2 regions of the Paenibacillus roseipurpureus genome follow, and region 2 is predicted to be linked to the other one. Evidence: a T-box and tRNA genes for the amino acid it is inferred to sense, from the RefSeq annotation. Region 2 holds a T-box; the other holds one or more tRNA genes.
What was found. The T-box of region 2 lies ahead of MJB10_RS06960 (valine--tRNA ligase). A T-box ahead of a tRNA ligase gene usually reads a tRNA of that ligase, here a tRNA-Val.

Region 1 (16,492 bases), 890 kb from region 2:
TGCCTCACTTACCTTGGATGAATTGAAGGAGAAGTTGTTGCATTACCGCGATCAACTTAGCTTGACAGCCAAGCAGCTTGGCTGGGAGTATGATGAAGCTGGGTTCCCTTATACGATTGAGACGAAACCCGAAGGCGAAGGCAAATGGTTTTACCTGAAAGGCATCAATCCACTGTACAAATATATCGTGGTGGGTGTCGGTTCGGAGCAAGATCAAGAACAGGAACGTCCCTTCGTGCAATTCGTCTTACCTGAAGACGCTACCCATGGCGACAAGAGTAAGGGCAATGAATTTTGTAAATACCTCGGCAAACTTCTGAAAGCTGAACTTCATTTATTCAATGGACGAATCATGTATTTCAACCCAAGAAAATGACGTAAACACAGAAACCCCCTAACAGATCACTCTGCTAGGGGGTTCTTATGTCTTATGTATCGCGCTTATTCTTCGCCTTCTTGAGCCACGATTTCATTGTAAATCGTTACGACACGTTCCCACTCTGCTTCATCTTCAATGTTCACTAGGAACGCATCTTCGTCTTCTTCCTCAACACGGAAAATGACGCCATCTGCTTCAGGATCATTGCGATCAAGTAGAACCGCATACGCTTGCTCTTGAGATTGGAAGGTATATACCATGACCATTTCATGCTCTACACCGTTCTCGTCCGTTACGATAAAAATGTCTTCCCCTTGCTCGTCGTGATCGTGGTCACAGTCCGGGCCGTGCACATGATGCTTCTCATCGCTCACAGGCAGAACCTCATTTCATCAAATAATAAGTTACGTAAATATCCTATCATTTTCAGAATTAGAGGTCAAACAAGAGGTCTTCACATCAGCTTATTCGGATTGAATTTGTTTTTCAGATACAACTGTATACTCGCTGCTGCCATCTTGCTTCATCGCGAATTTGACAACATAGGTACCCGACTGATCGAATGAAACACCATATACAGGAACTTTCAGCCAGAAGGATTCCTTGGAATCCGAGATCGATTTTTCCACAGGTGTAATCACATTGCTGCCGCTTGGCGAGACGATGGAAACGCGAACGGAGTTAATGCTTGTTTTTAGATTATCAACCTGAGCAAACACGTAAAAGTTGGCCTCTTCCCCACGCTCAACAACACTAAAAGGAACGATGGAAGAATCTTTACGAATTTCTGTTGTGAAGAACATATGGACATTCGGTTTGTACAAGTAAGCTGTTTTGCTTGAATCTTCCCAGCGCAGCAAAGATTGCAGTGCTTCGCTCATCGCGCGAAGAGGTAATACCGTCTTGCCATCTACAATCAATGGCGGCACATCGGAATCTCCGAATTCTTTGGTTTGATTGTTTACGACGACACGAGCAATATTGAATCCCTTATATTCCCCCCATATCGATGAGGCCACCACCGCAGCCGTACTTAAAACAAAGAACGCGACCATCAACGTAAAAATGCGTTGAACTTTCATCCCCATAAACCTCCAACCTCGTTAGTCATCTGTATGTCTGCATCTATATACGCCAATGAATTCGAAGAGTTGCGATGATCTTTATAATTTCGTAATAAAATTAAGAACTCTCTTAATATAAGCCTCGGATTGCAGTTGAAATGTGCCAACATGGTCTGCTTTAGTCGTTACCCATAGCTCAAAATCATCTGGAAAACGCTTATACATCTCGATGCTATTGGAAGCAGGTATGGCTGAATCATCCTCGCTATGAATGAAGAGCACTGGCCTAGGCGCAATTTCCTCCAATGCAGTAAGTGCATCCACCTCATCTGGATTAACACCGATCAACCTTGGCAATATCGTCAAGATTAACGGAGTAAACGGATAGCGCGGGAGCTTTGACCAGACAGGCAGATTCGCTTTCAAATATGGACCTAATTGGCTAAAGGCGCTGTCTGTGATGACGCCTGCAATGGATTTATCTTCTGCGGCAGCTAGGAGTGATGCAGTGCCCCCCATGGAGAACCCAAGGAGACATATGGTCGCCACCCCATCCGTTTCCGATCGGACCCAATCGATAGCGCCATGGATGTCTTCTTTCTCCAACAAGCCAATTGTCGTCGTCGTCCCTTCGGAGAGTCCTGAGTTTCTAAAATCAAACATGAGCACATGGTGCCCTGCTTTCACAATGGCTTCTGCCAGCGCTAAGGCGGGGACCCCTTTCTCCAGCCTTGTTCCCGCATAACCATGCGAAAAGATCACCGTCATCGCTTTCGGACCCGAAGGCGCATAGGGGGATTCCAGGTACCAACCGTCCAACATGACGTCTTCTTTACGACTAAGAAATTTCACATCCTTGTGAGCAAGCTGATAGTTCTCTGGCGAATCATCAACAGGTTTGCGTTTGGGATGCGTCAATTGCCATCCGACATACGTCGAAACACCAACGATTAAAACAAGGCACACAATTAGAAGGACAAGTACAATGACTAGACGAATCATTAAAGAAATCACACCTTTTTTATGAATTGTGCTACGTGACTTTTCGGGAAGATCGCTCCAATAGGTTGAAAGACACTAACTTCCCATGTTACTCTAGAAAAAGATGGATTTTTGTCGAAAATTGGAGGCGGACTGAATGAGTTTGCAAATTCAAATGTTGGGAACTGGCAGTGCGTTTGCCAAGTCCTACTATAATACGAGTGCATTAATCCATACTACCGAACATAAGCTTCTCATCGATTGCGGATCAACGACCCCTAAATCTCTGCACGAGCTTGGCATTGAACTAGATCAAATTGATGGTATCCTCATTTCGCATATTCATGCCGATCATGTTGGCGGACTAGAGGAATTGGCCTTCAGACTCTATTACCAATATAAACAGAAACGAACGAAACTTTATGTGACGGAAGCACTGGCCACGATTTTATGGGAAAACACGCTGAAAGGCGGATTATATAACCCCGCGGAGGCATTCAACAACCTTCATGACTATTTCGAGGTTGTTTACGTGCAAGAATACGAACCCTTCGCCATTTCACCAGAACTAACAATTGAACTTATCCCTACCCATCATATTATCGAAAAGCTGAACTATTCGATCTTCCTGAATGAACGGATCTTCTATAGTGCAGATATTTTATTTAATGCGGAATTTCTCATCAACGAAGTGGTTGCTACTCGAAATTGTCACACCATTTTTCACGATTGTCAATTGATCGGGCCAGGTTATGTTCATACAACGTTAACAGAACTGCTCACCCTTCCTGTCCACGTTCAGAAGCTCATCTATCTCATGCATTATGGCGATGATATGCCGAGCTTCATAGGCCGTACGGGGGAAATGACGTTCGTGCAGCAGCATCAAACCATTCAACTTCCTGAATAGACGCCATTCGACAGAAGCTTTGAGTAGTCAGTTACTCAGGGCTTTTTTCGATCTTATTTTTGTTATTTTTCACAAAATTCGTTGGTAGAGAAGGGATTTTACGACAAACAGAGAAATTGTCACAGATGTGTTCGCATAGGACAAACCATTCGGGAGATGATAGGGTGAATATTAATTGGGTTTACTACTTGTATGTCATTCTGTACAGCGCTTACGCGCTTTATTTAGATTCCGTATCCAATACCCTCTTTTTCCTGACTGCTTCTTGTTTATTCATTCTCTCTATCCGATTTCCAGCCTCACTTATTGCCACACCTTGGGTACAGCTTGTCAATGTGGCCTTGATTCACGTATTAGGTCATTCGGATTTAAGCTATCCCCTCTACTTACTCGCACTAGCACGTCATACATACGCTGAAGAAAACCAACGCAAAGCTTGGATCTTCACGACAGGTTATGCGCTCACCTATCTGGGGATTATCAATTTGGTACAGCATGCTGAACCACGACTGTGGATGTACGGGATTAATTGTCTTCTTGATTTCTCAGCCGTGACACTCCTAACGCAAAATGTCATATTACGTTCTGGGAAGTCTGACCGATTTCGCAATGAACGTTATCTGATTGCTCACAAGGATTCCTTAACAGGCCTTTATAATTACGAAGAATGCCACAGGAGACTGGAGCAGCTCATCCATCAGGAACAACCGCTCGTCCTTTTATTAATTGATTGCACGGATTTGAAAGCGATGAATACGACGGGGGGCTTTCAAGCAGGAAACCTCGTACTAAAGCAGATGGCGGACCTTCTCCAAATATTATTTAAAGACGCGTTATTTATTTCCCGCTTCGGCGGGGATGAATTCGCGGTGGTGATGCCGCATCTCACGGATCGCATGACCATCACCTCGTATCAGCAGAAATTGGATTCGGAACTCCCGAAATTGACGGGTATTCAAAATACATACGGCATCGCCACATTCCCTAAGGACGCGGGCTCCAAAGATGATTTAATTTTACATGCAGAGCATGATTTATTTACGAAGAAGCGGGATTCATTGATCAAAAGGGAAGAACAGATGCAACGCTCCGAAAGATTGCGTGTGATCGGGGAACTCGCTTCTGGGATGGCTCACGAAATTCGAAACCCCTTAACGACCATCAAAGGATTCTTGCAACTTTCAAAAGCAAGCGGTTACAACATTGAGAGCTGGTATTCGCTCATTATGGATGAAATTAATCGAATGAGTGATCTAACGGGGGAATTCCTTCAATTCTCAAAGCCGCATCGCACGAACTTCCGAACGGAATCCCTGAACGAATGTGTACTGAAAGTAATCTCTCTTATCGAGTCAGAGGCAGCAAGCTCGGGGCACGAAATTCATTTTCATGAATTGACAGACAACATACATATGATGATGGATCAGGATAAAATGATTCAATTATTGCTGAATATGATGAAAAATGCGTGCGAAGCGATGGTTGCCAACGGCTCCATCCACATGCGATTAAGCCGCGATCAGAAGAACGCGACTTTAATCATTGCAGATAACGGGCCAGGCATTCCGAATGACCAGTTGGATATGATTTTCCACCCGTTCTTCACAACGAAAGAAACGGGAACAGGTCTCGGTCTATCCATTTGTTACAAAATCGTACAAGATCATCAAGGTACTTTAGAAGTCGAAAGTGAACTCGGAAAAGGAACCCGATTCATTCTTACTTTTCCACTTGCAGGCAGTTTACATCAGGAAGAAGATAATTTGGCTGTGGGTTAAAGGGATTTCTTCATTCGAACATGAAGGATCCCCGCGTCATAGAAAGGCTCCTCGGAGATCACCTTATACCCTAATTGCTTATAAAACCCCTCAGCCTGACACTGAGCATCTAGAATTGCATACAAACATCCCTGCTCTTTGGCTTGTTCTTCCATCGCAAGGATTAATAGTTTCCCCAGTGATCTTCCTCTATATGCTTTTATCACAGCAACCCGCTGCAATTTCGCTGTACCTTCTTGATACTCATACCATCTCGCCGCTCCGACTGGGATCTCCCCATCTTGAATTAAGAAATGATGACAGGATTGCGGTGACTCGTCTTTCTCATCCATTTCTAGATGTGCGGGTACTTGCTGTTCGTCTACAAACACGTTGAAACGAACAGCAAAGCAAGCCTTCAGCTGTTCCATGGTTGTTACGCGGATTGTTTCCATGTGGACTCTTCCTTTCTAAGAACATTTCTTGATCTTATCCCATTCCAGAAGTGTTGTCCACATGTGATACACTAAGCTTATTTTCTCTCCAGTAAATAACTGCAGGCGCCAATGGCTAGCCCTAGTAGCGCACCTGCTGCTACTTCACGAGGTAAATGGCCCAAACGTTCTTTCAACGCTTTCCTGCGTTTGGCATGATATAAGCCAGGGTGCTGCCTTGAAAGGCGCTCCACCTGTTCATCTAAATCATTCACTTCTACGGCAATCTCCCCTGCGGATCTTCGAATGCCCATCGCATCATACATAACCACAGCACCAAATACAGAGCTTACTGCAAAATCAATAGCCGAATAGCCTCTTTTCAGGCAGATATAAGTCGCAAGTGCCGTTACACCGCAGGAATGTGAGCTTGGCATGCCTCCTGTTTGGACCATCTGAGACCAGTCCCATTTTTTACTTAGCATATACGTTAAGGGAACTTTGATCACTTGAGCAGCTCCAATGCCTAACGCGGCTGTCGTTAATGCTCGATTCATTCACATCACCTCTCTTCTAGCATCCTTCACAAATTTAGATTCTATTCGCAAAGTTTGTTATACTAGAGGCATTGATTCTGATGTTAGGAGTGTTTCTAATGAATATCGCTTTTTTCCTATTACCCAAATCCGAAGTCATTACCGCGACTCCACAAGCTACCCTTCGTCAAACATTGGAACGCATGGAGTATCATCGATATACGGCCGTCCCTATTCTGTCTGATCAAGGTCATTATGTTGGGACCGTCACAGAAGGTGATTTATTGTGGTTTCTTAAAAATAATGCTGAGCAAGTTGGCTTTGACAACGCCCATCGTCATGTACTCGCGGAAGTCCCGCTTCGAGTTAACAATAAACCCGTTCATATTCACGCGGATATGGTTGATCTCATTGATCTAGCCAAGGTTCAGAATTTCGTCCCTATTGTAGATGACTCAGACAAGTTCATCGGAATTGTCCGACGAAGCGAGATTATTGAGTATTGCGCAAAGCAAATGCTTTTCAAATCGGCATCTCCTTCTTCGTCCTAATCCATATTTATTTTTAAAAAAACAAAAAGGCTGAGCACTTCTCAGCCTTTTAACTTTGTGAGCCAATTCCTATTGGAGTTGGCCATTTGAATTTGCTTTTGAGGAGACGAACTCACTCGCCCAATCTACCATGCCATTCATTAACGTAAGAATCAGATTGACCGTATCTTTCTCCGTTAACGAACCGTTCGATTGGCTGCTCACATATTGCGACGTTTTCTGTTCGAGCTTCACGACCATGTCCTTGATCTTCAAAAGTTCATTTGCAAGATCAGAAACTTGCTTATTCCCTCCGTTTTGACTGGATGGACTCGCATTGCTGGATGAATTCTGACTCTGTTGATCTTGATTTTGATCTTGGGATTGACCTTGAGCTTGATGCTGTGATTGACTTTGATTTTGGTCTTGACCCTGGCTCTGTTCGGATTGCTGCTTGCCAGAATTGGAATCATCCGAACTTGCGGATTGCTGGTTGGCTTGACCATTTTGTCCGCTCTGTGACCCTTGGCTGCTAGAAATCAGCATCTTTTTAACCTGTTCCAGCTCAATAAGAACCATATCATTTTGCTTCGTTAACTCATCCATTTGCAGCTTGAGATCCTGTGTTTTAATCATGGTGTAGCAAACCTTCCTTCCCTATTTCACAGCACCGCAAGCAATGCGCTTGCCCGAATTACCAGACGGATCCGTCTTCAGATCATCTGCTTTCTCATGTATAACAACGCTAACTCCCCCAGGTTTATGGAGCGAATTCGGTTGATCTGGCGCCAGTGTAACAGACTTCGTCACCGCACTGAAATGTCCATTACCTTGGGCATCTACGATGAGATTCGGCAGATCGCCGGCATGTGCGCCTTTGGGATTCATGAAACCGTGTTCCTTCATTTGCGGATTGAAATGAGCACCTGCGGAATCAAATGTTGGCGCTACGCAGGCACCTTTCTCATGGATGTGTAACCCATGTACGCCAGGAGGGAGTCCAGTCACTTGAACGTTCAAGTATACACCCTCTTGGACTGCTGTAAATTCAGCCTTGCCTACGGATTGATTGTTCGTTCCGATTAAAGAAACCGCGATGGTGGAAGGCGGTGATGCCGCTTCATTGAGAGAGGTGGGTTGGACGGACTGACAACTTGTTAAAATAAGCAACCCCACGCTGGCTGCTACGATGTTCTGAACTGCTTTCATCTGGGCCTGACCTCCTGTTAAAAACTTACATTGACACTTCTCCCCCTAGGATGTACAAGTGACACGCATGGTATACCAAATCCAAAAGCCCGTAATCTCTCGATTACGGGCTGGAACTTACGCCATCTGTTCTTTTATAAAATCGTCATCAGCTTCGCGATGATTTGCAGATTTTCTAATTTTCGCTTATAAAAGTGAAAATCCACTTTGGCATGTTCCACAGCATCTTCCATTTGTAAAACCTGTTTCTGCAAATCTCTCGTGTACGGCCACATTTCCGCTTGCCGTTGAAGCTCATTTTTGCCAGTCACATGGCCTTCACCAATCACTTCGTATTCCTTGGAGAGAAGCATATGCTTCGCCCAGTTTAATTCCGATACTGCATCGACATACATCGCTTCGGCTTGCTTCAAAAGCTCTGGTACAAGTTGTAGCTCCAAAATAACATCCGACCTGTTCATTCGGATTCCTCCTATTGCGTTTCATAGAATGATAGCCCATAATCTCTGTTCTAACTCATGTAAGATTGCTGTGTTGCCTCATATATATTCGTCTAAAAGTAAAACATGACTCGTTGTCCAACTCGGCGAAAACCGCTGAAAATCGGGCATAAATCGACTTTTAATTCCCAACAAAATCAACACCAACTGACAATCTCATCAAGATTACATTAAATCTACTAATCTGGCTCTCAACCTACTTGTATAAGCCTATAGACCTGATACAATGATACTATACGTATCAGAGGAGGTGACAATACCATGAGCCAAGACGAAGAAATCGTTCAACAAAACGAGGAAGAAATCTCTGCCGAAGCTGAATCCGCTGAAGAAGTGGTCGCTCAAGAGGCTGAAGAACAAATCGCGGAAGCGATTGAAGAAGCAGCTGCCGCTGAGGAAGAAAAGGAAGAAAATGAAGTATCCCAAGATGAATAATGAAAACGCTATCTTAATATAATAAATTCCCCCCCCGACTTAACGGTTGGGGGTTTATTGATGTTTAGAAAATTTTTTTATTTTTTTTGAAATTCATGAATAAATAATCTGAACATTCAAATAATACTGGTGTACCAAAAAAAAGGAGATGATTTTGAATGGCTAGATCTAACACTTTAGTCGTACAACAAGCAAAGGCAGCACTTGATCAAATGAAGTATGAAGTCGCTCAGGAAATTGGTGTCCCTCTCTCCCCTTCTGGTTACAACGGTAATTTGTTATCCCGTGATGCTGGCTCAATTGGTGGCAACATCACAAAAAGATTAGTGCAAATGGCTGAACAATCACTCGGCGGCTACAAACGCTAATCCTTTGATGTAGGAGCAAGCTCAAAAAGACTGAATCACTCGATCCTCCTTAGAGTGACCTTCAGTCTTTTTCTTGTTTTCTTGAAAATCCTCATTTCCCTTCAATTTCCTATCCAGTTTACCCAAAACGGTATTAATCAACTCCACCTTTTAGTATGATTACCTTGCTTGGATATCAGATAAAAGGAGTGTTGAACGATGAACCAGTATGAAATTTTCCGCGATCCTTACCGTATGTTAATCCTCTTGGCCACGTTAGTCAGTGAAAAACAACATGAACCTGCTCTCCAATTTGATAACGTCCCCTACTTCGAGAACGATCTTTTCCTCATTCAGCGTGACAAATTCTTTTACAAAAAAGATGCCACCGAGATCACCTGGTTCGAATTTCTTGGGCGCGACATCGCCTGCAATAAAGACCTCTCGCGTGAAGCGTACAACAAAATGTTCGTGGATTGCCTTGCTTCCTTATACAACATAGCATGAAAAAAAGGAGCCCTACGCTAAACTGAACCCTTAGTCAAGGACACTTTGAAAAAAAGGAAGCTATGCTGCACTTAAGAGATGATTCCTGTACTGTACAGGAGTCATCTTTTTTAATCCCCACTGGTATCTGTGATGATTGTAATAATGAACATATCGGTTAACTTCTCGTTGCAATTCTACCAAAGTTGTGCAGTTTAAGCTCTTTACATGATCTTTCATATGACCGAAGAAGGACTCCTGTGGGGCATTGTCCCAGCAATTCCCTCGTCTTGACATTGATTGTCCAATGCCTTTAGTCTTCAATAATTTCTGGTAGGTCGGGCTCGTGTAATGGCTCCCTTGATCCGAGTGAATGAAGGCATCCTTATGGAGCTTCAAACGCCTCTGCCTCATTAACGTTTCAATGGTTCCTGTTGCTAGTGGCAAATGGAGGGATTCGGAGAGGGTATGTGCTAGAAGCTCTCCTGTGGAGGCATCCAAAATAGTCGACAAATAAGCCGTCTGCGATTTGCCATACGGAAGATAGGTTATGTCGGTGAGCAGCACAAGACCTGGAATTCCTTTCTTGAAATTCCGCTGTAGCTTATTGGGAAGCGTGCGGTGTTCTTGTGTTGCTTTGGCCATAAGCCGATACGGGTTAGGCTTTCGATGAGGACATACGAGGTCAAATTTTTTCATGAGCCTTCGTATACGCTTCAGGTTGTAACAGGTATTATATACGTTCTCCAACGTCATCTTAATGGATCTGGAGCCCTTTTTGTAGCCTTTTCGGTTAAAAGCTTTCTTAATGAGCGCACCTGCTTGCTCGTCCGCCAGCGCACGCTTCTGGCGCTTGTCCGCAGAGTTCAGGTAATTGTAAAACCCAGATCGAGACACATTAAGCAATTGGCAAAAGTAACGTGTCATTCGCCCCAAGCCTTGCTGGGCAGCCTCTTGAATCAGTTTGAAACACTCACTTTGGTTTAGGTTTTCCCCGTTTGCTAACAGCCTCCTTTCGTTCCTGTCTGACTTTTTTACGTATTCTAATTGAGCCTCCAAAAGTCTAATCTTCGCTTCTTGTCTAGCAATGATCTCATCAGGCGACAAGGCACGTCTTGAAGGACGCAGCACGGCTTCTTTACGTGAGTCTGCAAGTCCAATGATTCCGTCTTTCTCGTAGGCTTTCTTCCATCGATCTGCACACTGTTCAATACGCTTCAACCCGAGGACTTCCACATGAAACCCACATAATTCAAATATCTCTCTAGGCGTTCTCTTTAACAGGTACTGATCGATGAACAAACGTTTGAATTCATCTGAATACGTAATTGATTTTTCACTGACTCGTAAGACATATCGGTTGTTCGTTAATTGCTCCCGTTCGATATGATTAAAGTGTTTTTTACTCATAAGCTCGCCCCCACTGTTCACTCAAGTATACAAAAAGGTACCCATACACTAAACACTTTTTTTCAAAGTGTCTAGTACATGGGTACCAGTTTACGCAAGTAGCGAGTAGAGGCTCCCTTTTCCAAACTACTTCTTCTTCACTTCTTCTACAAATACGTCGCTGGCATCACGTGTACTGCCAAGCTCTAAAATCGTGTATTTCTTCTCACCAATCATAATCACATCTTCCACTTCTGGAAGCGGATCTCCCAGATAAACTGTTCCTAAGTACATATTGCTGCTTTTCAAGCGTAAATTCCAACGATGTTGTTGTTTCGTCATTCCTGTATCCTCCCAAACTCTAATGTTCTCAAGTTACCATAAAATCACGCAAGATGAAAGCTATCCGCCCAACTATTGACAATCCCTTGTTTCCTTGGTATATTACTAATTGTCTCCAAAAACGACTTGTTAGCTCAGCTGGGAGAGCACTATCTTGACAGGGTAGGGGTCAGTGGTTCGAGCCCACTACAGGTCATACTTAACAGAAAGCCGCGAAGTCTCGTGCTGCGCGGCTTTTTTTATTTTAGCGGCATGAATGGGCATCGAACGGAACGTCAGTGCGTTAAACCACCTCAATTAACTACTTTTACAACCTAAGCGGAACGTCGATGCCTTATTCAAGCTAAAATCTACCCAAAGCCGACAAAATTGGGTGAATAGAGCATCCACGTTCAGCCTGGAGTCAAATATTGCTCATTTCGGCGAAATAGAGCATCTACATTCCGCTTGACGAATGATAATTACGGACCACTCACTCCGTTTCCCCCAACATCCTCCGAATCACAAGCTTCGTCTCTGTAATTGCTGTCCGCAAGCTTTCCGTCTCTCCTGCGAATGGATGCACGCTGCCAAAGGTATGATTCCCCCCAGGTACCCTCACCCACTGTATCGTTGAATTGTTCGCGACTAATTTGGCTGACCCGCGAGTCAGATGCTCACCATCTTCGGTGCCTTGAATCAGCGTAATGGGGAACTGCGCTCCCGAAATACGCTGAATGATATCAAACCTCTCTCGATTACGCTCCATATCGTCCAAAATCTCAATATCCAACGGCATCTGCTGCTTGGTTCGGCCATTGAGCGTGTAGGTACGTCCCGATTTCCGCATCTCTTCTTTATTCGCGTCCGTCAGCAAATCCACATTCGTAATGCCATTCCAACTAATCACGCCAGCGATTTCACCAGGATGGTCCAGAGCATAAATCAAGCTAACGCCCGCTCCACGACTATGCCCCAACAAGATGATCGGCTTGGCCGCTTCGGTCGAGCCTTGTATTTCACGGATAACAGCTTCTAGATCCTCAAGATCCTTCGTATAGGTTGCCTTTGCAAATTTCTCCAGCTCCGTGAATTCGAGCCCGTCTTCACCAACGCCATTGTGGGAAAAATTAATCGCCACCACATCCACCTGCTCTGCAAGCTCACGCGCAACAAGCGGAAACATCCCCCAATTTTTAAAACCTTTATACCCGTGACAAAGAATGATCGTCCCTAGACTCCTTTCAGACCTAGCTTGATACCAATCTCCCCGAATGATCCAATCATCCGCGATTTGTAATTGAAATGGTGTGCCACTTGATTGCTCCGCCATAGGAACACGTCCTTTCTTCTACCCCAAGCTTGTATTAATTTTAAAATGATTGTAACACATTTCCAATATGAACATGGATGAATGGCCGTCAGGGCGACAAAAACATAGATGTTCCGCATGTGGTAAAAAAACGCGAAATTGCAAACACTTAGCTAGGATATTCAATATAAACTTAATCAGGAGGAAGTCCATATGTATGCAAGCCAAACAAGCAGAAAATGGCGCCAATTACTTGTCGCCTTCCTTCTAACGGCAGGGATAAGCGGCAATATCCAGGTACAGGCGAATGCTCCTTTATCTCAAGAGGCAGCAGCAGCGGAAAAAGGCACAATTCAATTAGTGGTCAAGTCATCCCCCCGTGCTCAATATCAAACCGAGGCGAGCTTTGTGGACAAATCGGTGCAACGCGCTTTGGAGGAGGCAACGGAAGGAGCCCCTTTCACCGAGCCTCTCATTCCAGACACTTCACTTATCTATTACGCAAAGAATCAGTCTCACCAATTAGGGGTCACCCCATCGGGTGAGCTTGTTGATTGGTCAACCAAACATACCGTCCAGCTAAGCAGCCAGGCGCAAGCAGCACTCCGCAACCAAGTGCAGTCACTTCGCGCCAAACACTACGGCGAACTTCTGACATGGGAGGACGCAAGTCGTGTGCTCCCGAAATTTAGCTCTTTTACCGTGCTCGATGTGGAGAGCGGACTCAGCTTTGAAGGGCAGCGGCGAGCGGGCTCTCATCATGCGGATGTACAGCCGCTTACAAAAGCAGACTCCGCCACGCTAAAAAGCATATATGGCGGCAAATGGAGCTGGAACCGCCGCGCGGTTCTCGTGCAGCTGGGTGGCCGCTCACTCGCCGCCTCCATGCACGGCATGCCGCACGGCGGAGATGGCATACCTGGAAATGACTTCGATGGTCATTTCTGCATTCACTTCCTCGGGAGCGTGACGCACGGCTCCCGCTCCGTTGACCCGGCGCACCAAGTCATGGTGCACCGAGCTGCCGGCTTGCTGACCGACTACGTCAGCAAGCTTTCGCCCTGGGCGCTGATCGACGTGTGGATCAGCGGCGCCCATCAAGGTGACCTGCAGCTGCTGCAGGTCACCACGGGACAAGAACAGGCGTTGCATGTGCGCAGCATGCGACGCCTGTCCAAATCTGAGGAGCGTGATGTGTCACAGCTCCTGCAGCTCGACACGTCCGTCGACGTCGCGACGACGCCGGAACGAACGAACGCGCTGACGCGTCGGCGCGTGCAATTCCACCTTGAACGCGCATCGCTTCAAGACCGTTGGTACATCAAGAGCGCAATCATCCAATGAAAGAAGCCCAACCGTACGATGTCTTCACATCACGGCTGGGCTTCTTTCTGTATTCAAACGCTAGTAATACGGCGCAACTCATTCGCTAGCCTGTGAAATTCCGTTTGTGCGGGCAACGAAGATGTCGCATTATATCCCGCAGAAAGGAACCTGATCATCGCATCTGCATCCTTTTCTGAAATCGTGTAGATAGGCGGTGTCGGATTCTCTACCACGCGCCACCACCCCTCATTCCCATAGGATTCATCATAATCCACCGCGATACCGTTTGCCATGACATCATTCAGATATTGATAAATTTGAATAAACGTAGACTTCTTCCCTGCACTCCATGCGTAGGTTTGCCAGAAGTGGGAGCAAGCACCAGCGGCTCGTACCGCTTCCATGACGGCATAAGAGCCATAGACCCCAGTTGTGAAGGTTGGAGTAGCCTCACTCGCACCTTGAATATACGCAATAACCGCCGCCATTTGAGATGGCGTGGCATCGAAATCTACCGCAAAGTAAATGCAACTACCCTCGGGTTGTCCAACCTGTGAAGCTACTTGCAAAGCAATAGCCCCGTCTTCCAATCCCGCATCTCTGCCGCCTAATGCTCGGTTCGCTATTGTTTCATAGACAGAAACCACGTTCATGCCAGCTGCACTGATCGCAATTGCTTCTTGTTTCGTTAACGCCTTATATCCGCTTGGCACCAAATATCTCGCTACAAATTGATAACCATTGCTCGCGAAAGCAGTTGCTTTTTGTGCCGTAAGCGGTGTTGAACAATCAAACCCTTTCGTCACTGACAATCACCTACTTCCCCTTTGATACCAACAGCATATGCAAATCGTCGCACAGCTGTCACGTATGCTTATCCAGCTTGTCGTTAAGGGCCACGAAAAAAGGCTCTTTTCCGAAGAAAAGAACCTCTGGATGATTAGAGCTTTAGACCTCTTTGGTGCCAAAACGTATCGCATTACGTTCCCGCGACTTCTGCGCTTCCACCTCTCGATTGCGAGGTTCGGCGTTCGTGACTAACGTGTCCATCAGCCTCTGAGCAATTAACGTAATATCCTGTACAGCCTGCTCGAACACTGCCTCATTCACCTTGGAAGGTGCCGTAAAGCCCGAAATTTTACGGACAAATTGCAAGGAAGCTGCTGCTATTTCTTGTTCAGTGGCGACGGGCTCAAAATTGAAAAGCGGCTTAATATTTCGGCACATAGGCGACTCCCTTCGGGATAATTGTTTTCTCACTATAATCGATGTCTTATGTTATTACAATGCTTTCTTAAGCTCTCCGGTATGCTGAATATAAACATGGACATCGATTCGGTTAAGTGATGAGGAAGTTAGCTCAATATCTTGCCAGTTTTTCATTTTTTTCTTAAACATCACATTTCTGAAATTGTAAATATCAGCGTTTATTCGCAGCCCCTCTTCAAATGTAGATCGGATTTCCTTTTTAATTTGATCCTCCGCTTCTTTCTCCATTTCTTGCTCGGATGGATGGCTGTCACGTAATTCAACAATATTCCCCCTGACCTTAACCTCAATATTAAAAATCGGGTTACCCCCTTGTTCTGTAACCATTATTTTAGGTTTGGGTTTTTCAAGTGAGATGATCGCGGGCTTAATCTCAATAGGTGATCTCGAAGTTTCTTTCTCCATCCATCGCAATCCGTTAAGTTGATTGTTTGCCATCCAGCCTTGAAAGCCGCTTTTTCGAACGACAAACGCGCCGTTTATTTTCAATTTATCTTCAGATTTCTTATCCTTATCTGACTGCCATGTTGTTTTATCAATGCTAAGGGTTGGAACGATAGCCGTTTCACCAGGCTCATTGAGATTAATTTGATATTCTTGCGCAAGCAAAGGCTTTACAAACGATTTCTGAAGATAATTATCTTCCGGTTGGCCAAGAATGTTTGTAATCGGCGATAGTTGAAAAAAAGAGGGGGCTTTAAAGATGTCCTCAATGGATCCTTTGGTGCCGAATATCCATGGCGTATACCTAAACTCCCTGTATCTCTTTAAATTATCAAAGTAATTCTCGCCGCCAGATTGCATCGCATTTTCGGTAAATAGATACGAGCGAACATGACTCCAATATATTCTTCTTTGTACCGTATTATAAATATCACCTAATGCCAAAGCGAGTGACTTCCCTTTCCCTTTGCCGACATACACTTGCGGACCGTTCCCTCCGCCTCCCGATTCCGACTTAGCTACATTGTTAAAGTTTACTGATTGAATGTAGACCTCATACAGATCATTTTTATAATCGACCCCTATGGCTGAAACGTAAAGCAACTCTTGAATATTTTTATTGTCCCAACATCCGGACAGGCATAGCATACAACAGAGTGTGATTAAGAGCGACACTGGTTTCATTGTCTCTCTCCTTGCGACGTAGCATCTGTCGGTTGTAGCATGCTCGGTCTTTTGTTTTTGGATTTGAAAGGTCGATTAAATAGCGCTATTATGGACGACCTAACATTGAGTTCTGCGATCGGAGACCAGTAAGATATACCGAAAGAGGTTAGTGTAGAGGTATACGCCACCACTGAAAT
Region 2 (16,492 bases):
CAAGCTTCCTACCGTCTGTGAAGCCAAATCAAGCGTGACTTCCAGCGTATATGGCTGCAATGCGGGAACTTCTTATTCAGACCTGCCCGCCTCACATTGGGCAAGCGCCGTGTTTGCTAAAGCTAGCAAATTAAATTTGCTGCAAGGCTATGAAGACGGCACGATTCGTCCAAACCGCGCCATTACACGCGGTGAGGTTGCTGACTTGTTCAACCGCCTGCTGCAGATGACATCGGCAGGGGCACCAGCGGTGTACCAACCTTATTTTGATGATGTACCTAAGTCGTTGTGGAGTGCACTTGCAATTACGAATTTGAAAGAAAAAGGCATTATTAACGGTGTCACCGACACCTCCTTCAAGCCCAATCAAACGATGACCCGCGCTGAAATCGCGGCGTTGCTTGATCGGTATTTCAAGTAAGCATAAGAAGCCGTGCAAGGAACTCCGCGAGTTCCCATGCACGGCTTTCTATCTTAGGCAACGGTAATCCCTTTGAGAAATTCTTTTTGGGCAATAATATACTGCATCATGGCAGACTGCGCTTGCCACATCAGCGATGTAGAAGGTGTTTTCTTATATTCTTCCATCGATTGAACCGCACGATTCATAGCCGTTGTCATTTTCTGCAATGAGGCCCTCACATCATCTCCAGCTCCATCAGCGAGCGTTGTGGATAACGTAATCATCGTTTGATGCGAAGTTCGGATCGCTTGCATAGAAGCATCTGTCAGGGCAGTCGGCTTCGTCTCAGCAAGATGAACGAGCGTTAACCCGCTTATCGAATTTACAAGTTTGTCGCCTTCCGCAATGAAAGTAGGGACCGACTCCGGTTTCGTCCCAGACCAACGAATGCCCGTAACAGCGGGGAAATCCACATTTTTCATGAAGACTTCAATCGTCTTATCGGACTCTTGCACTTTCTGGCGAAGTGCTGTAGCATCGTCTCTCGTCTTCGCAAATCCGACAAATACCGTAAGCTTATCTGATGTATCCATCGCTGCCGCGAGTCCCTTCTTGCCAAGGGAGTCTTGGACGGCTTGCGCCCCCTGCAAGGAACTGAATACACCATTTTGTAAGAATGTATACGACTTTGCTGGGATTTGCACCGCTGTCACTACTGCTGCAGAAGCAGGCAACGCCGCGTTGTTTGTGCCTGTTTGTGTCTTCGTTGAAGACGAGGCTTGTGAATTCGCGGATGATACTGTAATTTTGTTCGGAGCCGCGGTTGCCCCCGCATCTACATTCGTATCGCGATCCGTGGAGAACATGGAGAGCACGAAGAATCCAAAAGCGATACCCGTCACGACCGCTCCTGCCACTGAGGTTGCGATGCGGAACCATGGCGTGCTGGATGATTTGGCAATACGCGGGACGGAATCTATCTCACGGTAAGGGTCTTTGGGCGTCCAATTCGACCATTCATCTGGCTTCTCAATCGGTTGCGCAGGAGGCTGGATCTGAGGCGGTTGCGTGTCAACTTGCTGCTCTCTCACGCTTTGAGAATCGCGAATGATGCGTTCTACGCGCTCACCCTCCGTTTCAAACGATGAGTTCCAATTGCCAAAGTCCGTTGTAAATGTATTCAACGCATGGGATTCAAATAACGATTCCACTTGCTCTCTCTCGGATTGATCAAATGGCGTGATTTCTCTCCCGTTTCGCTCTGTCTTCGAATCTATCACTTTAAACTCTTCTTGATAGAGTGGAATGACATTCTCCTCTTGGTCATGAACCCTCGCCGCTCTGCGACTTGATTCTGTCCCTTCCTTAGGGTCGAATCGATACGTAATTCTAGCTTTTTTCATTCGCTTCCCTCACTCCTTCAACTATGTATACTCGAAACGGGCGCAGTGCCGTATCATCTTGTCCACATCTTACTGTTACTAGAGTATGAGAGAGGGAAGCTGAATATGATTGGAAAATGAAAAAAGACCGCCTCCAGCCAATGGCTCCAGCGATCTTTCCTTTACGTATGTGATTCGTATTTCTTCCGTAACGCTTTGGCTAACCCGTCTGCCGCTTTCCAAATGTCACCTGCACCCATCGTTAACACCAGGTCGCCAGGCTGCACATGGTCCACCAAATACGTTAGCACTTCTTCACGTGAAGCAATATGCTGCACGTTGGCATTACTGTTGCTTCGAATAAGTTCAACTAGCTTTGCAGAATCAACGCCTTCAATGCGTTTCTCACCAGCTGGTGAATAAATATCCGTGATAATGACCTCATCCGCTTCTGCAAAAGAACGGCTAAACTGTTCGAACAAGTAGTAGGTCCGTGTGTACCTTTGTGGCTGAAACACCGCAATGATGCGCTTTTTCGTCGCTTTAGCTGCAGAAATCGTCGCCTGAATTTCCGTTGGATGATGCGCGTAATCGTCGATTACTAGCATGTTTTCAACTTCGCCCAACACTTGAAATCTTCGCTTGGCTCCACGGAATTCTTGAATGGTTTCTGCAATAGCTTCGAACGAGAGCCCTGCTTCCAAGCAAGTAATTAGCGTCGCTAACGCATTATACACATTATGCTTTCCTGGCACAGAAAGACTGACTTGCCCCAAGGAAGCGCCTTTATATTCAACCGTAAATGTCACTTTGCGATCACCTAGGGAGATATTGCGGGCAACGTAGTCTGCCTCATGCTCAATCCCGTACGTAATCACATCGCTCTGAATTTCGGGAATCATCTCACGCAAGAATTCATCGTCTTGACAAACAATGGCTTTCCCGCCAGGACGTACTTGGCTTAGAAATTGTCTGTACGCTTGTTTCAAGTTTTCGAAATCACCATTGTAATTTTCCAAATGGTCCGCTTCGATATTATTGACTAATGCCAGCGTAGGATGATACTGAAGGAAAGTGCCATCACTCTCATCGGCCTCCGCTACAACGAAGTCCCCTTTACCCGCTTTGGCATTACTGCCCACATTCATAATTTCTCCGCCGATAATATATGTTGGGTCGATGCCGCAAAGCTCCATTACTAACGCGATCATGGACGACGTCGTCGTCTTGCCATGCGCGCCGGCAACAGCAATTCCCTTGCGCTCGTTCATCAATCTAGCTAGCATTTGGGAACGATGAATAATCGGAATGTTCTGCTCCTCAGCTGCCTGCATCTCCACATTATCTTTGGCTAATGCTGTTGAATAAACGATCAAATCGGCACCAGAAACGTTCGTCGCCTGATGACCGATAAAAACTTGAGCACCCTTAGCTTTCAGCTTCTCTGTAAGCTCTTGCTGGGCAAGATCTGAGCCTGAGATACGGTATCCCATCTCAAGCATGACTTTGGCAATGGCACTCATGCCGTATCCGCCGATTCCTATAAAATGTACGTGTTGTGCTTGACTCACGCCGTTCTCACCATCCTTTTTCAGAATCGGTTTGATAGGTTATCCAAGAACGAACATCAGAGATTAAATACAGCGTGCCCGATACGACCGCCAAATCATCCTGCTCAGTTCGATTCGTTAATAAGGTTAACGCTTGTTTCCAGTTACGCTCAACCACAATGTCCACTTCGCGATTCAGTTCGCGAAGCAGCCCCTGTGCGAGCTCTGCGAGCATAGAAGCATCGCCTTTTTTATGAAAATTCGCTTCCGTAATGATAAGCGTATCCACCAATGGTAGTATATGCCTTAAGTAGCCTGTATGATTCTTGGTGGCCAGCATTCCGATCATCATATGCAGCTTCTTATAGCTGTACACATGCTGGAGTGCTGAGGCGAGTGTCGCCGCTCCTTCAGGGTTATGTGCCCCATCAATCAGAATACGGGGCTCCTGTGAAATCATTTCTAAGCGGCCAGGCCATTTCGTTCCTTGCAAGCCATTCTGCAAGTCTTCATCGTCGACGATTGTTGCGTAATATTGACGAAGAACTTCAAGTGTCATCACGGCGACTGCCGCATTTTTCAGTTGATGCTCCCCGTTCATCGAGATCGCAAGCTCAGGAATAGGTCGGAACGGTCCATTGAACTGAAACGTTTGACGATCCAACTCACTCCGTACTTCGGAAAGCGTAAATTGGTCGCCCAATGTGTACAGCGTAGCTTTCTTCGCCTTGGCTGTCTGTTCAATTACTTGCCAGACCGATGCGGGTTCTACCGCCGTAATAACGGGCACACCTGCTTTGATGATGCCTGCTTTCTCCGCGGCAACAAGCTCAAGCGTGTCTCCCAGAATGTCCATGTGATCATGACCCACATTCGTAATGACGGTTGCGATTGGATTCACGATATTCGTGCTATCCAGCCTTCCCCCTAGCCCTGTTTCCCATACCACATAATCGGGATATGCGACTTTCCCAAAATACAAGATCGCCAACGCCGTTGAAATCTCGAACATCGTTGGCGGCCCTACTTCCGTAGCCGCGATTTCGTCAACGATCGGTTTCATGTCATTGACAAGTCGAAGCAAATCTTCGTCGCTGATGTCTTCACCGTTCACTTGAATACGGTTCGTATACCGAATGAGGTACGGAGAAGTAAACGTACCTACATCATACCCGCAAGTCTGGAGCACGGAAGCCAAGTAAGCACAGGTGGAACCTTTCCCATTCGTGCCCGCGACATGAATGAACTTCAGCCTGCGCTCGGGGTGCCCCAGCTTCTCCATTAACAGTTCCATCCGTTGGAGGCCCGGCTTCATGCCGAGCTTCTCCATCCGTCCCACGATCCAGTCAATGGCTTCCTGCGCGGTTTGAAAAGCATCCGCACGGTTCAATCTTTCATCCATTGTTCTCATCCTCATTTACTATATGAATCACCTTGTAGACGTACATAGGCAATCGTTTGAATTGTGATCATTATGCTTTTAACTCCGCCAAGCGAGCGATCACTTTGTCCCTCTTGTCCGCATAATCCGCAAGCTTCGCTTTTTCTTCTTCAATGACTTTCGCAGGCGCCTTGGCAACGAAGCCTTCATTACCCAACTTCTTCTCAATCCGTTCAACTTCACCGTGCAAGGATTGCAACTCTTTATCCAAGCGAGCAAGTTCTTGCGCGATATCGATTAAGCCTGCAAGCGGTAAATACAACTCTGCACCCGTTATAATCGCCGTCATCGCTTTGTCTGGCGCTGCCATTGAGGCATCAATTTCCAGCAAGGACGTGTTGCAGAAACGTTTGAGATATTCTTCGTTACGGCTCAGAATGCTTTCAGACTCAGTGCTCGCTGGTTTCACAAGCAATTCAACCTTCTTGCTCATCGGTACATTCACTTCAGCACGGATGTTACGAACGGAGCGAATCGCTTCCATCAGCAACTCCATCTCGCGCACAGCATCCGGCGATTCGAATGCCGCATTCTCCGTCGGCCATGCAGCAAGCGTGATCGTCTCACCAACATGCGGCAAGTGCTGCCAAATTTCCTCCGAAATAAACGGCATGAACGGATGAATCAGACGTTGCGTTTGATCCAATACGTAAGCAAGAACGGATTGCGTTTTCTTTTTCGCAGCAGGATCGGTGCCATACAAACTCAATTTGCTGAACTCGATATACCAGTCACAGAGATCATCCCAAATGAAATTGTACAATAAGCGGCCTGTTTCGCCGAACTCGTAACTGTCAATCAGACGAGTAACGTCGCGTACAGTCTCGTTCAAGCGATGCAAAATCCAACGATCTGCCGTGCCCAACTCACCCGTTAGGTCGATATCCGATGCAGTTACACCTTCCAAATTCATCAAAGCAAATCGGGAAGCATTCCAAATTTTATTGGCAAAATTACGAGCCTGCTCAACCCGCTCCCAACGGAAGCGAAGATCTTGACCTGGCGTTGAGCTCGTTGAAATCATATAGCGCATCGCATCTGCGCCATATTTCTCAATAACTTCTAATGGATCTACACCGTTTCCAAGCGATTTGGACATTTTGCGTCCTTCAGAATCGCGTACAAGGCCATGCATCAGCACGTCCTTGAACGGAATTTGATCCGTAAATTCAAGCGCTGTGAAGATCATCCGAGCTACCCAGAAATAAATAATATCGTAACCAGTTACAAGTACATTCGTTGGATAGAATCGTTTCAAATCTTCAGCATCATTCGGCCAGCCTAAGGTGGAGAACGGCCATAATGCAGAACTGAACCAGGTATCTAATACATCGTTATCTTGGTTCAGGTTCGTACTTTGACAGTGTGAGCAAGTCGTCGCATCCTCACGTGTAACAGTCGTTTGACCGCAATCCGCACAATGCCAAGCTGGGATACGGTGACCCCACCAAAGTTGACGTGAAATACACCAGTCACGAATGTTCTCAATCCAGTTTAAGTACGTTTTCTCAAAACGGTCTGGTACAAAGTTAGCTCCAGCCCCAGACTTTTGTGCCTGAATCGCTTGGTCAGCAAGCGGCTGCATTTTCACGAACCATTGCGTGGATAAATACGGCTCAATAACAGCCCCGCTGCGCTCACTGTGACCTACTTGGTGCACGTGCTCTTCAATTTTGATAAGAACACCTTGCTCCTTCAAATCAGCAACAATTTGCTTGCGGCATTCGAAACGGTCTTGCCCTTGGTAAGGACCTGCATTCGCGTTCATTGTACCCGATTCATCCATAACGAGAATTTGCGGCAGGTTATGACGCTTACCAACTTCGAAATCGTTCGGATCGTGAGCTGGTGTAATTTTCACCGCGCCGCTGCCGAATTCTTTCTCGACATACTCGTCAGCAATGATTGGAATTTCACGATTAACGATTGGCAACAGTAAGGACTTCCCGATTAAATGTTGGTAACGCTCATCCTTCGGATGAACAGCAACCGCTGTATCGCCCAGCATCGTCTCAGGACGTGTTGTCGCAACCACAATTGCGCCTGAACCATCCGTCGTTTCATATTTTAAATGATACAGGGCACCCTGCACCTCTTTGTACTCGACTTCAATATCCGACAGAGCTGTGCGAGCTGCTGGATCCCAGTTAATGATATAGTTGCCGCGATAGATTAAGCCTTTCTCATACAAGCTTACGAATACTTCACGTACCGCTTGTGAGAGGCCTTCATCTAGGGTGAATCGTTCACGCGAGTAATCGAGCGAAAAGCCCATTTTGGCCCACTGTTCACGAATCGTGTTCGCATATAGTTCTTTCCATTCCCACACCTTCTCCAGGAATTTCTCACGGCCTAGATCGTAACGGGTTTGACCTTGCTCGCGAAGTTTCGCTTCTACGCGCGTTTGTGTTGCAATCCCTGCATGGTCAGAGCCTGGCAGCCAGAGGGTGTCAAACCCTTGCATCCGCTTCGTACGGATCAGAATATCTTGCAGCGTGAAATCGAGTGCATGCCCGATATGAAGCATCCCTGTTACGTTCGGAGGAGGGATTACGATTGTATAAGTCTCAGCATCAGGACGGTTTCCTGCTTTGAAGAATTCATTTTGGATCCAGTAATCATACCATTTGCGTTCCGCTTCTTTCGGGTCATACGTTGTAGGCATTTCCGTTTGTAATTTGGTTTCGGTCATACTAAGTACCTCCATACCTGGGTAGATGATATTGTAATTTGCTTTTAAAAAGATCCATAAACACAAAAAAACCTTTCGCCCCAAAAAGGACGAAAGGGTTAGCTTCCGTGGTACCACCTTCATTTCATGTACTTGCCCCAATAGCAAATAACATGACACTTGAAACAGATAACGGCTGCGACCGGATAATGCTACTGCACCTGCCGATCACTCGGTTGCTGCACTCACATTAACTGCTCCAGGGCGACTTCGTTCGGACGTATCCTGAGGAACCTCTCAGCGCTGCAGTTCCACTCTCTGAAGGGCTTTCCGACTACTACTCCCTATCCTAGCAATTCCATATGTTGGTTTGAAAATGATTTACACTATATGATAACTAACATTTGGCACATAGTCAATATGCAAGCATGGAACTTCCACGATTGTCACGGTTATTTCATAGTATTGGATAGAACTTGAAATTGTATACCTTTATGAAAGTCAGATGCGTGTATCGACCGATAGATAAAAAAAGTAAAAAGCCCCCAGCTGCCGTAACAGCCAGAGGCTCTTGCCTATGTATCCGGTATGATGAAGTTACCTCGGTAAATAGATGACCTGCCCCGCGGTTACATCCTGATCGCTTAGCCGGTTCATCAATTGAAGCTCACGCGTTGTTAATGCGTACTTCTTAGCGATGGAATCCAAGGTTTCCTCTTTTTGAACAATACACATTTTAACCTTCTTAAACTCTTGTGATTCGGAACGGCTTTGTAGAAACAATCGTTTCCACTCAACCGCATCTATCCGCGATTCCGCCTCAAGAGCCGCTTGTGCTTCCGCTTCCGCGATCCGCTTATCCGAAAGATACGAGCCTGCCTTAGATAATAGCGATTTGATGCCATATGGGTTAACCTCCACGGCGTCTGCCGCCTTCTTGCCAAAGGCAACTTTGAGCTCTTTTTTCTCCTCCGTCACAACCGTGCTGTCCGCATGAGGCGTGACTTTCAACTCAATTTGTTCGACGTCGATGGCTACTACGCCACCATCTTTCGGCGTTTCAGGCGGAGTAGAAGCAATAGGCCCCGGCGGAATAGGCGTGGGAACCGGTATAGGCGACGGTATTGGCGTAGGCGGTACCTGCGAGATAGGCGGCGCCTCTGGCAACGGCTGCTCAACTGGCAGCTGCGTGGCGTACGGTGGCGGCTGCTCAACTGGCAGCTGGGTAACGTACGGTGGCGGCGCGGGTATAGGTGCAGGTTGCACGGGCTCTGAACGCGGATAGTCCAGCTGATGCACAAACGTTACCTCTTCCTCCTCGCGCCAACTTTCCTGCGGGGAAGAGACCATTTCCACTCCTTGCAGAGACAACACACCTGTCACATTCAAGCTGCGCGCCGATAACAGATCGACATCAAAGTTCTCGATTTCCACCTGAATATCTTCGACACGGTGAATGCGATTCAGCGGCAGCGTAATCTCAACGGGAATAAAATGCTCCAGCGAGCGAGTGCTATCCCCCTCTTCACTGACATAGTTGCCAGTCAACAGCAAATTCCCCTTGAGAATCGCCTGATCATCCAGCGTTAGTACTTGAATGTGCGGAAGCAACTCAACATCACTCAACTCATGAATGGCTGCCAAATTCTCATGCAGATGCACACGTTCATAAATATCGAATCTTAATCCTGGTTGTTGTTCGGACACCGAATGAAACCTCCCTTCCATTAATCTAGAGGATTGATCAACTCCAGATTGTTGGGTGATATACTGGATTGTCTCTAAAAGTATATGGGTACAGGAGTCCAGGCATGACTACATTTTGTGGATTTCTCATTTCTCCGACAACTGATCCAGCAATTTCTTGAAATCTGATGGATACGGCGCATGTACGACAACCTCATCACCTGTGAGTGGATGCGGGAAAAGGAGCCGCTCGCCATGGAGCGCCTGCCGATGAAATCCCCGCGAAGAACCTCCGTATAAGGTATCGCCTACTAGCGGGTGGCCGAGATAACTGAGATGAACTCGAATTTGATGGGTTCGCCCAGTCTCGAGTTCGACTTCAACTAAAGCGGCACTTTTCATTTGCTGAACCACCCGATAGTGGGTCACAGCTTGATCCCCATTCAGCGTCACCCTCCGCTTGCCAGCATGATGCCGATCCCTACCTATTGGCTCATCAATGGTTCCTCTCTTAGCAATGAATCTTCCTTCTGCGATGGCCACATATTGCCGATCAATGCGATTCTCGCGCATCGCTTCATCCAAGAGAACATGTGCCCATTCATTTTTGGCATATAGAACAGCACCTGTTGTATCTTGATCCAGGCGATGAATATGGCGAATACCGCAAGCTTGCCCCGTTGTTTCATAATAGTGTGCAACCGCAGATGCCAGCGTTCCACCTTGCCCTGCTTCCGAAGGGTGAACAGACATCCCCGCCGGCTTGTTCACAACAAGAGTGAACTCATCCTCGAACAGAACGTCTAATGGATAGGCTTCCGGTTTGAAAACCGGCTTTTCCTGCGGAAATATTTTGAGCCGAACCGATTGATCTTCTACTCGAATACATCCCTGTGAAGCTAATCGCAAAAAGTATTTGCGAGGCACAGGCAGACAAACTGCTAGTTGTTCTACAGCGCCTGGTTTCAGCGGTTTCCACTGTTCATTAGGCAAAGGCAATGCAAGCCATTCACCGTGACGCGCCCAATTGATCATCGTCTAGTCCCTTTACGGAAAGAAAGGAAGATTACTAGAAGCACACATAGAAAAGCCAAAACAATTGCCATCAAATCGACAGGGAAATCAAATAAATAATATCGTTTCATATCGGAAGTGAACTCCTTGTTCTTATAGGGATTATGTACACTTTATTTTAACAATTACCAATACCCTTTGCATGCATAAATATGATATTATTAATCTTGTATTGTTTTTTTTCGACATTTTCTATCAATTTATTAATAGAGCAGGAGATGAACAACCTTGGGTAGTTCAATAGCAAATCATTTTCGAAATTATAGTTGGCTGAAGCGAATTTTACTTGTCATAGCCGTTTGTACGTTTTTAAGTTCAAGCTTTTTATTCCTGACCCCGCCAGGAACTTATATACGGGAGTATTTGGCTAAAACCGTTATTACGACACAGCATCGTGATTGGGCTTGGATTTTTGTAGGAGCGCAGCGCAGAGATGAGATGGTTCTCGAGATGCAAAATCTAACGGAGATTAACTCGATTGAGAAGCAAGACTTGAATGCTGTTCAGTTCAATACGTCGCGTCCGATTGAAAGTTTAGTGAAAGTCGAAGATATCTCGGGTCAATTCTGGAAAGGGAAACGGATGTATGTCTATGATCCGCGTACCATCCGCGTCGTCGTTCCTGCTAAGCAAGGTGAAGGGGAACGCATTACATCCATGGTTCAGCGAACAGGCGCTGTGGCTGGTGTCAATGGGGGCGGCTTTAATGATCCTGACGGTCTGGGCAACGGATTCGCCCCAATCGGTGCTATTATGTCCGGCGGCAACATCCTTTATACCGACCAAGAAGGAAGCAATCCGCAGCAAATCGTCGGCTTCACCAAAGAAGGAACCCTCATTATCGGAAAGTATACGATTAATGAATTGTTGAAACTCGGCGTATCCGAAGCCGTTTCCTTCTATCCGCGTGTAATTGCCAACGGCAAACCGCTCATTACGAGCGGCGATGGCGGCTGGGGACGCGCACCGCGTACCGCGGTTGGCCAGAAAGCGGACGGTACTGTTATCTTTATCGTAATTGACGGCCGCCAAACATCCAGTGTCGGGGCCACTTTGAAAGAGGTACAAGATTTATTCTTAGAAGATGATGTCATCAACGCAGGATTCCTAGATGGCGGCGCTTCTTCCGAGATGGTTTATCTCAATGAACTGATTACGAAGCCGTCCAGCCGTTACGGCGAGCGTCGTTTACCTTCTGCTTTTCTAGTGTTCGATCACCCAGAGAAAGTTGATGTGAAGAACATATGGGCGGGGTTGACAACGATTGATCCAGGCGGAGCTGCTACGCACCCTGAATTCCAGAAAGAACAAGCGGAATTGAGAGCACAAGGGAAACTGCCAACACCGACGCCAAAAGCAACGCCGACACCATCTGTGAAGCCAGAAAGCACGAACGAGGCTGGCAAATCAGGCGCATCAGCATCACCTAGCGGCACAGAGTCTGTGAAACCTAATATATCGGATAAACCGAATACCACAACATCACCAACAACAAGTGCAACATCTGGCTCAGGAACAGCCACCACGGCTCCAGGCGGCACGACAAGCACTAAACCAAGTACAACGCCTTCACCTACACCAAGTGCCACACCCAAAGCAACAACCAATGGTGCGACAACTTCAGCAACACCAACACCAAGTGTGAAACCGAATTAATACAAAAAAGCTGTTCTCCGAAACATCGTGAGAGCAGCTTTTTCTATCCTTACAATCGTTTCAAAGCTTCGCGGTGAGCGTCAATCGTTAGATCTATATCCTCATCGGAATGGACCGTAGAAACGAACATGCCTTCAAACTGCGAAGGCGCAACCGAAACACCCAGATCAAGAAGATGTCCGAAATACGCATTGAATCGAGCGAGATCTGATGTTTTCGCCGTTTCATAATTGATGACAGGCGTTTCTGTGAAGAAAGGGCAAACCATTGATCCGACACGGTTAATCGTGCTCGGGATCCCGCATTCTGCGGCATTCGCCGCAAAGCCAGCTTGCAGCTTCGCAGATTTACGCTCCAGCTCCTCATATACATTCGGCTCGCCCAATAAGGTCAGCGTCGCGAAGCCCGCGGCCATCGCCAGCGGATTGCCGGACAAGGTTCCCGCTTGATAGATCGGACCTGCAGGCGCAATTTGCTCCATGATATCTAAGCGACCGCCATAAGCACCAACGGGAAGTCCTCCGCCGATGACTTTTCCCAGACATGTTAAATCAGGTGTCACGCCGTAAAGGCCTTGCGCACAATTTTTGTGAACACGGAAGCCCGTCATAACTTCATCGAAAATAAGCAAGGAACCGTATTGCTTCGTGATGTCGCGAAGGCCTTGCAGGAAGCCTGCCACAGGAGGAACAACCCCCATATTGCCTGCAATTGGTTCCACGATCAACGCGGCGATTTCTTCGCCGAACTTCTCGAAGACGAGCTTCACGGAGTCTAAGTCATTATATGGCACAGTAATCGTATTCGTTGCCACACTGCTCGGTACTCCAGGGCTGTCTGGCAAGCCAAGCGTTGCCACACCAGAACCAGCTTTGATTAACAGAGCATCCGCGTGACCGTGATAACTGCCTTCGAACTTAACGATTTTATCCCGTTTCGTGAATCCGCGAGCTAGACGAAGTGCACTCATCGTCGCTTCTGTTCCTGAGTTGACCATACGGACCATCTCGATTGACGGCACGCGTTCAATCACAAGCTTCGCCATCTCGGTTTCCAGCAACGTAGGGGCTCCAAAGCTTGTTCCTTTGGCTGCTGTTGCCGTAATGGCTTCCAACACCTTCGGGTGCGCATGTCCAACAATCAGCGGTCCCCATGAGCCGACATAGTCAATAAACGTATTACCGTCAATATCGGTGACACGCGAGCCTGAACCGCTTTCCATAAACAATGGCGTAAGTCCAACCGATTTAAATGCACGAACCGGACTGTTCACACCTCCAGGGATGACCCTCTTCGATTCTTGAAAAGCAGCCGCGGACAATTTGTCGAATCTGCTCGAATTTCCCATTTTTTAGCCCCCATTTGCGTGATCTTGTGATAAAATAAAAGGCATATCCTACCTATAACTTCCTATAAAGGCGGTACATACCATGCTTGAACTTCTCAAAAAGGTACCATTATTCGCTCAATTAAACGAAAACCAACTTCAGGCCATTGTCCAAATAAGCACCAAACGCACGTACAAAGCAGGAACCATCCTTTTTTCTGAAAAGGAAACGGGCTCCGTCTTCTATATGGTACTAAGCGGCTCCGTCAAGATCTACACGACGAGTCAGTCTGGCGAAGAGAAGATCTTATCGATCTGCTCCGCCAGCGAAAGCTTCGGGGAGCTTTCACTAATCGATGGCAAGCCCCGCTCTGCTTCAGCCCAAACCTTGGAGGAGTGTGTACTCCTCACCATCACGGGACAAAGCTTTCTGGAGCTGCTGCGCGCGCATTTCGACATGACGCTCGGCATCATGCAAGAGCTTAGCAACCGTCTGCGGGATACGAATCAGCAAGTCTATGATCTAACTTTTCTAGATGCCAAATCACGTGTGATCAAAAGCTTAATCAAAATGGCCAATTCCCACGGCATCCGTAAAGGAACTTTGATTGTGATCAAGCTAGTCCTGAATTACGATGAAATCTCCCAATTGGCTGGCGTTACGAAAACGGTTCTTATGCAAGTCATTCGCGATCTGGAAGAAAAGAAAATCCTTACGATCACGCCATATGATTTCACATTAGATCTGACCAAACTGCGGTAGTTAGCCTGCTGACGTAACACCTGCATCCTGCTTAGAAACCCGCTCAGCAAGCTGCTCAGCGGCTTCTTTGCCTTGCCGGATACAATCTGGCAGCCCAACTCCATGGAAGCCAGCACCTGTCACCAGGACGTTCGGCATCGCGGCTTGCAGCTCCTTACGGAAATGCACCAACTGCTCCAAATGCCCTACAGGATACTGCGGCATCGAATGCATTAACCGGGTCACTTCAGCGAAAATTGGCTCCGCCGCGATACCCAACAGATCTTGGATGTCATGTCGTGCCTTCTGAATTAACTCTTGATCTGACCACGCTGGCCACGATTGCTCTCCTGCTCGCCCGATATAGCAGCGAAGCAATACTTTCCCAGCTGGAGCGGCATGCAGCCACTTCGCAGAAGTAAGTGTACAAGCCGTAATCGTGTATCCCTCCCGTTTGGGCACAAGGAAACCAGATGCATCCAGCTCAAAAGGAATATCTTCACGGTTGAAAGCCATAATCACATTGGCCACAGAAATATAATCAATATTCGCTAGCACGCTCGACGCCGGTAGTTCCGTCAACAGCTTGGCCGCCTGGTAAGTCGGTGTCGTAACAATGACACCCTCTACGATTTCAACATGTCCATCCTCAAAGGTTACTTCTACTTGGTGTCCCTTCGACTTTCTCACAGACACAACACCCTCACCTGGGCGCAGATCGACTGTAGATAACGCCTCGAGTAAACTATTCACCAACGATTGAAGCCCACGCTTAAAGGTAACAAAGACCGAACTGCGAATAGCTGCAGGCAGATGCGCTGTTTCTTCTGCCACTTGCTTGCGACTCGCCATCATCCCCAGAATTAGGCTTCGATGCTTCTGCTCCATCGCTCGGAATTGCGGAAAGGTTGATTTCAAACTCAGTTTGAACGTATCTCCCGCATAGATGCCAGCAAGTAACGGTTCAACAATTCGTTCCAACACTTCTGTCCCTAAACGACGTTGCAAGAAATGGCCCAGAGACTCATCTTCCGTCATCATTCGTTTGGGCTTTAACAAATCCATAGCAGCACGTAATTTGCCCAAGGGAGAAATCAAGCCCGTCTTCATAAATGGTGTCATTTGTGTCGGAATGCCCAGGACTAAGCCTGGAGGCATCGGATGTAATTTTCGCCCGCTCACAATAAACGTCTTCTTGGCTTTTGGATTCGTTCCTGTCAGCTCATGTTCAAGTCCGAGATCGTAGGCGAGATCGATAATCGGACGCTTGCGAGCCAAGAAGGAATCTGGGCCTTTCTCAATAACAAAACCATCGCGTTCAAGGGTATGTATTTTTCCGCCAAAAGCCAGTGATTTCTCAACCACTGAAATTCGAAAAGGGGAATCCCCAGCAGCTTCCAGCCCCTTTTTCAAATAAAAAGCAGCACTTAGCCCCGTGATTCCACCGCCGATAATTAGATAATGCGGTACGCTTGCACTCATTTCGATACCGCAGCCTCTTGCCATTTCTTGTACACAACATCACTTAACGTTTCCATGTAGAGCGGGTCCGTGTTAAGAGACGCCGTACGCTCCAAGTGGACACCTAGCTCTCTCGCCAACGCTTGCGCTTCGATGTCAATATCATAAAGCACCTCGAGATGATCAGAAACAAAACCAATCGGGCATAGCAAAATCTTATCCACGCCTTCTTCTTTAATTGTTCGCATGACGTCCAGAATATCTGGTCCTAACCACGGCATCGCAGTCTGTCCGGCACTTTGCCAGCCAAACTGCCAATTCGTAAGTCCCACACGCTCCGCAAGCGCCTTGGACGTTGCGAGAAGTTGATCCGGATATGGATCTTTCATTTCTAAGATTTTCTCAGGCAAGCTGTGCGCTGTAAAAATAACTCGTACCTGGTCACGTTCTCCTTCAGCAAACTTGCTCAATGCTTTCTCAACACGCACTTGCAAGGCATCCAGAAGTTTCGGATGAAGGTGATACTCCAACACGAAAGACATGTGGAGACCTAATTCTTCCGCCTTCTCTTTCGCACGTTTCACATAACCGCCAACGCTCATCGTTGAGTAGTGGGGCGCCAGCACGATCCCTACGGCCTCTGTAATGCCGTCCTTCACCATGTTCTCAACACCGTCTTCAACATACGGCTGAGCATGCTTCAGTCCTTGATAGCACACGAATTCCACTTCAGGGTGTTCCTCGCGCAGCGTTGCTTCAAGTCCCTTAACTTGTTTGTTCGTATTCTCACGCAGCGGGAAAAATCCGCCGACAATCGCTTCATAACGAGCTGTTAACTCATGTAATTGCTCAGGTGTTGGCGGGTGGCCACGTCTAATATGTGTGTAGTAAGCTTCAACTCCATCCAAACTTTCAGGCGTACCATACGACATTACTAAGACACCGATACGACGTTTCGTCATGTTAAACACCACTCTTTTCTGCTCGCTGAGATAAAATGGAATGTGAATATGTATGAACATAAGTTGTTAGTTCTTTCAATTTCTCAAGGGATGCTTCAGGGAAAAGTCCATGTCCGAGGTTAAAAATAAAACCTGGC

Region 1: it has a tRNA-Val gene. The T-box ahead of MJB10_RS06960 (valine--tRNA ligase) is inferred to sense a tRNA for this amino acid. The anticodon was not compared.

What each region holds. Positions count from the first base shown of each region.
Region 1 is NZ_CP130319.1:2,419,063-2,435,554, reverse strand. Features, by position in the region: gene MJB10_RS10590 (DUF1885 family protein) at 1-376, shown strand, start outside; gene MJB10_RS10585 (DUF1292 domain-containing protein) at 442-753, opposite strand; gene MJB10_RS10580 (stalk domain-containing protein) at 844-1,461, opposite strand; gene MJB10_RS10575 (alpha/beta hydrolase) at 1,543-2,445, opposite strand; gene MJB10_RS10570 (MBL fold metallo-hydrolase) at 2,582-3,334, shown strand; gene MJB10_RS10565 (ATP-binding protein) at 3,499-5,112, shown strand; gene MJB10_RS10560 (GNAT family N-acetyltransferase) at 5,109-5,546, opposite strand; gene MJB10_RS10555 (divergent PAP2 family protein) at 5,624-6,082, opposite strand; gene MJB10_RS10550 (CBS domain-containing protein) at 6,181-6,612, shown strand; gene MJB10_RS10545 (hypothetical protein) at 6,682-7,227, opposite strand; gene MJB10_RS10540 (superoxide dismutase family protein) at 7,249-7,800, opposite strand; gene MJB10_RS10535 (hypothetical protein) at 7,935-8,261, opposite strand; gene MJB10_RS10530 (hypothetical protein) at 8,562-8,735, shown strand; gene MJB10_RS10525 (alpha/beta-type small acid-soluble spore protein) at 8,894-9,103, shown strand; gene MJB10_RS10520 (hypothetical protein) at 9,302-9,589, shown strand; gene MJB10_RS10515 (IS3 family transposase) at 9,650-10,978, opposite strand; gene MJB10_RS10510 (hypothetical protein) at 11,105-11,299, opposite strand; tRNA gene MJB10_RS10505 (tRNA-Val) at 11,423-11,495, shown strand; gene MJB10_RS10500 (alpha/beta hydrolase family protein) at 11,772-12,611, opposite strand; gene MJB10_RS10495 (hypothetical protein) at 12,804-13,934, shown strand; gene MJB10_RS10490 (glycoside hydrolase domain-containing protein) at 13,988-14,722, opposite strand; gene MJB10_RS10485 (DUF2277 domain-containing protein) at 14,865-15,143, opposite strand; gene MJB10_RS10480 (Ger(x)C family spore germination protein) at 15,198-16,313, opposite strand; gene MJB10_RS10475 (spore germination protein) at 16,310-16,492, opposite strand, start outside.
Region 2 is NZ_CP130319.1:1,529,158-1,545,649, reverse strand. Features, by position in the region: gene MJB10_RS06980 (N-acetylmuramoyl-L-alanine amidase) at 1-421, shown strand, start outside; gene MJB10_RS06975 (SPOR domain-containing protein) at 475-1,806, opposite strand; gene murC (UDP-N-acetylmuramate--L-alanine ligase) at 1,968-3,356, opposite strand; gene MJB10_RS06965 (bifunctional folylpolyglutamate synthase/dihydrofolate synthase) at 3,364-4,737, opposite strand; gene MJB10_RS06960 (valine--tRNA ligase) at 4,808-7,468, opposite strand; T-box leader at 7,551-7,807, opposite strand; gene MJB10_RS06955 (LysM peptidoglycan-binding domain-containing protein) at 8,045-9,154, opposite strand; gene MJB10_RS06950 (RluA family pseudouridine synthase) at 9,281-10,168, opposite strand; gene MJB10_RS06945 (phosphodiester glycosidase family protein) at 10,571-11,863, shown strand; gene hemL (glutamate-1-semialdehyde 2,1-aminomutase) at 11,913-13,211, opposite strand; gene MJB10_RS06935 (Crp/Fnr family transcriptional regulator) at 13,294-13,953, shown strand; gene hemG (protoporphyrinogen oxidase) at 13,954-15,414, opposite strand; gene hemH (ferrochelatase) at 15,411-16,355, opposite strand; gene hemE (uroporphyrinogen decarboxylase) at 16,357-16,492, opposite strand, start outside.